Regions from separate parts of the Terrisporobacter muris genome, predicted to be linked through region 2. Evidence: riboswitches for the same ligand, from Rfam matches in the RefSeq annotation. Region 2 holds a riboswitch; the other holds the start of a gene.
The links. A riboswitch is a leader RNA that binds a small molecule or an ion and turns the genes downstream of it on or off. The one in region 2 is predicted to bind lysine.
Positions count from the first base shown of each region.

Region 1: it holds a riboswitch for lysine, as region 2 does, so the genes downstream of both, NSA58_RS13740 (aspartate kinase) here and NSA58_RS11205 (YfcC family protein) in region 2, are expected to answer to the same signal.

Region 1 covers NZ_JANKBY010000202.1:1,087-4,299, reverse strand. The annotation lists gene lysA (diaminopimelate decarboxylase) at 1-91, opposite strand, end outside; gene NSA58_RS13740 (aspartate kinase) at 106-1,308, opposite strand; lysine riboswitch at 1,521-1,761, opposite strand; gene NSA58_RS13735 (hypothetical protein) at 1,843-2,448, opposite strand; gene NSA58_RS13730 (hypothetical protein) at 2,568-3,213, opposite strand, start outside.
Region 2 covers NZ_JANKBY010000134.1:5,265-8,477, reverse strand. The annotation lists gene NSA58_RS11210 (nitroreductase family protein) at 67-888, shown strand; lysine riboswitch at 987-1,166, shown strand; gene NSA58_RS11205 (YfcC family protein) at 1,317-2,708, shown strand; gene NSA58_RS11200 (M20 family metallopeptidase) at 2,724-3,213, shown strand, end outside.

The DNA.
Region 1 (3,213 bases), on a different contig from region 2:
GTGTATCATATTTTTTTGCTAAATCCACAGTATTTACCCCACCTATATATAAGGTATTATCTCTTATTCCCATTGTCCCATGAAGTTTCATAGTATCCTCCTGTTTTATAAGTTAAATTCTTTAGCTATTTCTCTTATTGCCACTTCTTTAGAAGATGAGTTAATAGCACATGTGATTCTTATTTCTGATGTTGTTATTAATTTTACAGCTATGTTATTATCACTAAATATCTTAAATACTTTTGATGCAACACCACTAGTATTTTTCATTCCTAAACCTACTAAAGAGAACTTTGTTATACCTTCATCTATAATTATGTTTTCACTAGGTACAAAACATCCAACGATTTCTTTACATTCCCTTAAATCATCCTTTGGTATGGTAAATGATACATTTACTTTTTTATTAAAAGGTGCTGTTTGGCTTATCATATCAACACTAACTCCACCTACTGCAATCTTTTCAAATAACTTTGAAACATCTTCCATTTTTATATCTACTATTGTTATAGCTGCATCATCGTCACAAGTTGCAAGTCCTGTAATAACTTTATCCTCTAACTTCATTTCTTTGCTCCCCCTTATATATGTTCCTTCAATATCACTGCAAGATAAGCCTACATATAACTCTACATCATACTTTTGAGCTAATTCCACACTTCTTGAGTGCATTACTTGAGCACCTAAACTTGCAAGTTCTAACATTTCCTCATATTCTATCTCTTTTATTTTTTTTGCTTCACTGTATTTTCTTGGATCTGTAAAATAAATACCATCCACATCAGTATATATTTCACATATACCATCTAATTTCACTGCCAAAGCCACAGCAGAAGTGTCGGATCCTCCCCTTCCTAATGTTGTTATATCCCCCTCATCATTTAATCCTTGGAATCCTGTTACTATTACAATTTTACCACTATCTAAACTTTCATTTATTTTACTTACATCAATATCATCTATTAATGATTTACCATGAAGTCCACTAGTTTTTATATTTAATTGATAAGCATTATAACTTACAGCTTCACATCCTAATGAATTCAAACTCATTGACAATAAAGATGCAGATATCATCTCTCCAGTGGACATTAAAACATCCAGTTCCCTTTTATCTGGAGATTTTGTTATATCCTTTGCCATACTTATAAAATCATCTGTTGTATCTCCCATTGCTGAAACTACAACCACAATTTTAGGATTTTTCTTTTTTCTTTCTATTAATTTACTTGCTATAAGCTTAATTTTTTCAGTACTAGATACAGAACTACCACCATATTTTTGAACAACTACTTTGCTCACTATCATCCCCCCTTAAATTATGTACTCCTCTTTATGAAAAATTCGCTTCACTCATGTCGCCAACGATATATCTTCGTGCCCCTTCAGATGCATCCGTTGCTCCATTTAAATAGGTTGGAATTTATAATTTATCCACACATCAGATAAATTATAAACTCCTTTAATATAAAAAAATAAACGCCCAAAGGTATACTTTGGACGTTTAAAATAGCCATAGTAAACCTTGTAGCTCAACACTTATAGAAAAATCCGTTTTGCTCATATAACCAACAGACGTGAAAACAGGTCTATTGTTATATTTGCTTCTACGAATAAAAGTGACAGCCTTATACATATTTTGCATAAGTCCAGATAATTCATATGCCTATAAATTACCTTCGGCCATAATTCCTTTCCCAACATATAATTGCTCGCCAGCTATATATTAGTACTATTAAGTACAGCACCTCTACCTTAGGTTTTTATAAATTTTATTAATAATATATTAATAGCATAACAAACTTTAAGATGCAACTAAAATCATAAAACTATTTACATATTTTACAAATAATTAAATAATTTATTCAATGATGTATCTAAAAAATGTATATGCTCATTCATATTATACTTATTATGCTTTTGTTCTTTAGAAGATATAACAATAACTTTTGGTACCATAAAAAATGGTATAGTTGAGTTATCGATATCATAAATAATATTATCATACTTTGAGCATTTAAGATTTTCATCTAGTTCGATATCTATTAATACTTGTAGTCTTTGTCTACTCGGGTTTATATATTCAATAAATATATCATAAGTCTGATCCCCTACTTTTGCATTTCTATAAAACCTAACTGTTTCATACCCTGCACTATTTAATCTAATTGCTATTTCAGAGCCTAACAACATCTTTGTCAGACTGTTTCCCTTTGTAATGTTACTCCCATTTAAATAATATACATATGAATTATCTTTAAAATTTGTATAGTTTATATTACATGGAAACTTTCTCAAAGTATAATCATTACACATTTTTCTTAAAGTTCTTTTTAGGGATTTTTTGCTACTTCTTTTTTTATTATTAAATACTTTTCCCACTTGATTTTCTGTGACACATCTCACTCTACTAACTAGATACAAAATATCTTTTTCTAATCCCACCATAGTCAATCTCCTTGAAGCTAATTTTACCAAGTTGTACTATATTATATTAAAATCATGTAATAAAATTTACACAAAAAAAGGAAGATTTAAAATTTCTTCCTTTTCTTAGCTATTTTATACTATTCAGTTTTTTCTTTATTTTCTATATTTTTACTCTTATCTTCTTTATTCGAAACTTTTTCTATTTTTCCTATATTATTATTATCAAATTCAGCTATATTTATTATACTTGAATCTGTTTTATCATAAGATATACTTACCTTATCTCCTACCATAGTTATAGGTAGCTCTGTAGATACTTTTGATGTTCCTGTAAATATCAATTGATTATTATCTTTTAATGTAATGTAATATGTAGTATTACCGCTTTTTACATCTTGATTTATTCTTGATACAGTACCTTCTATCTTTTGTAAGTCTTCATTTTTATCTAAGCTTATATCATTACCTTCTGATTCTAATACTTCTTTATAGTTTTTATAAGCATCTTCTTTTGTTTCTCCAAGACCTATAATACTATAGTCCTCAACAGATACAAATGCAACCATTTTTACTAATCCAGCCTTATCTTTTAATCCTAAAACATAAGTTGGCTTTCCAAGTATATTGTACATAACTGGGAATGTGGCTTGGTACTCTTTTTCTTGTACCTTACCCTCTGCAGTTGTCATAGCTGCAGTTTCTGTAGCTCCCGTTTGCATATATAATTTAGATTCTTTTGTTCTAGAATCTACTAGCATAAATCCTACAGTAGATTCATCTGAC
Region 2 (3,213 bases):
GTTAGATTCGATGAACAATAGATTTAAGTATAACATGATTGAAATATATAAATAGGAGTTGGTTTTATGATGAAAATAGATAGAGAAAAATGTATAGGTTGTGGGTTATGTATTAAGGATTGTTTTGTTAGAGATATAGAAATGCAGGATAAAAAAGCTAATATAAAAAATGAAACTTGTATGAAATGTGGTCATTGCATTGCTATATGCCCTAAAAATGCAGTATATACAGATGAATACAATATGGATGATGTAAAAAATTATAACAAAGAAGAATTTGAAATAGATGCAAATAATCTTCTTAATTTTATAAAATTTAGAAGAACAATAAGACAGTTTAAAGACAAAGATGTTGAGCGCGAAAAACTTGCCCAAATAATTGAAGCAGGAAGATTTACTCAAACAGGAGGAAACCTTCAAAATGTTTCATACATAGTAGTAAAAGAAAATATAGATGAGTTAAAATCTATGGTAATAGATACATTAAAAAATTTAGGAGACTACATACTTGCAAACAAAACTCCAGAAAATATGCAAGTACAAAAATACGCAAAGATATGGTTACAAATGTATGATGCTTATAAAAAAGACCCTAAGAAAAATGACATGCTATTTTTCAATGCTCCTGCAGTAATACTTGTAGTATCAGATTCTGATGTAAATGGAGCTCTTGCATCTTCTAACATGGAATTAATGACTAATGCCCTAGGACTTGGAACATTTTTTAGTGGTTTTTTAGTTAGAGCATCTCAGTCAAACAAAGAAATCATGGAGTATCTTGGTATAGAAGATGGCAAAAAGATTGTAACTTGTATGATTGTTGGCTATCCTGATGTAAAATATTCAAGAACTGTACCTAGAAAAGATGCAGATATAACATGGAAATAAATATATCATTAAATCAATATATTTACAATTTTTTACAAATTATGCTAAAATATTTACAACAAAGAGAAATTTAATAAAAATACCTCATCTAATAAAAAGATTGAGGTAGAGGTTGCATTTACTAAGAGTAATATTGAAGAGGTCGGAAGCCAATGAATCAATATAAAAGGAGTAAGTGCCGAAGTTCTAGTGTCCAAAGCTAGTGCTGGGACTGTATTTAATAAGTACAGGACTGTCATCAAAATTATCCCAAGTTTTGATGGAGAGCTATCTTAAGTAAGATAAAGGGAAGATGTAGGTATGTTGTATTTAGCATATTAAGCTCAACATGTATACATGTTGGGCTTTTTTTATACTTCTTCAAACTAAGATAGAAAAAATAAAGGGATAATAAAATATTTTAACTTACAAAATGGAGGAGTAAAAAAATGAGCACTTTAAGAAGACAAAAGTTTACTATGCCAAGCACACTTGCTATAATATTTTTACTAATAGTAGTAATGGCAGTTCTTACTTGGATAGTACCAAGTGGAAGTTTTGAAAGACAAGAAATACAAGATAAAATGGTTGTTGTAGCTGGAACTTACGAAAAAGTAGAATCAAACCCACAGGGAATTACTGATGTATTTACAGCACCTATAAATGGATTTATAGATGCAGCCGAAGTAGTTGGGTTTGTTTTAATAGTTGGAGGAGCTTTTGGAATAGTTAACAAAACAGGAGCCATAGAAGCAGCTATAGCTCATATAGTAAATAGAATGAAAAAATTCCAATTTTTAATAATACCAATCTCCATGATTTTATTTGGACTAGGTGGAACAACATTTGGAATGAGTGAAGAAACACTACCTTTTTATATGATATTTATTCCGCTTATGACTAGTATGGGATATGATTCATTAACAGCAGTGGCAACAGTATTTATAGGAGCAACAACTGGATTTGCAGCAGCTACTACCAATCCTTTCTCTGTGGGAATAGCACAAGCACTTTCACACATAGCACCAGGTTCTGGGATAGAGTATAGAGTTATTATGTTTATAATATTTATGAGCATAAGTATAGGATTTGTTATGATCTATGCTAACAAAGTTAAAAAAGATCCTACAAAGTCTTTAGTTAAGGATATATCACTAAATCAAGAAACAATAGATAGTAGTGATACAAATATAAAAGCATTTACAACAAAGGAAGCTATGGTAATAGCAATTTTCGCAATAGGTATGGCAACTATGGTATATGGAGTTTTAACACAAGGCTGGTATATAAGTGAAATTGCAATGGTATTTACAGCTATAGGTGTAATATCAGGACTAGCATCAGGACTAAAACAAGATGAAATAGTTAACTCATTTACAAGTGGAGCAAAAGATTTAATGTCAGCAGGATTATGCATAGCATTTGCACGTGGAATAGTAATAATAGCAGAAAATGGATACATAATAGATACAATCTTAAATTCAGCAGCAAGTGTATTAAATGGTTTACCAAAAGCCATATTTGTAAATTTAACATTCTTAATAGAAGGTTTAATCGCATTTTTAATACCATCAGCATCAGGACTTGCATCGCTTACAGTACCTGTTCTTGCACCACTTGGAGATTTAGTAGATGTATCTAGACAAATGATAGTTACAGCTTATCAATTTGGTATAGGTGTAACTAACTTAATAACACCAACATCAGGAGTTTTAATGGGGGCACTGGCACTAGCTAATATTCCTTGGTCGAGATGGATTAGATTTATAATGCCTTTAATGGTCATATTAATAATTACTACAATGGCATTTTTAACAACAGGACTATATATAGGGTTCTAATATAGGGGGTAAATTATGATAGAAAATATAAAGAAAAGAGCTTATGATATAGAAAATGAACTAGGAAGAGAAATAGAAGAAGTATGTGATTTTATATTTAATAATCCAGAACTAGGGGAAGAAGAATACATATCATCTAAATATTTAGTAGATAAAATGAAGGAATATGGATTTGATACAACTTATCCATACTGCAACCTAGATACGGCTTTTAGGGCAGAACTGGGAGATAATGATGGTACAACTATAGCATTTTTAGCAGAATATGATGCATTACCTGGATACGGAGAAAACAAAGAAGCAGGTCATGCTTGTGGTCATAACTGGATTGCAGCATCAACATTAGGAGCTTGTATAGTACTTAGTAAACTAAAAGAAGATTTTAAAGGGAAAATTGTACTAATAGGAACACCAGCTGAAGAAACTACAGGGGGAAAATGTGATTTAGTTAAATCAGGAGCTTTTGATGATATTGATGTATGTTATCAAATGCATATAGAAGCTT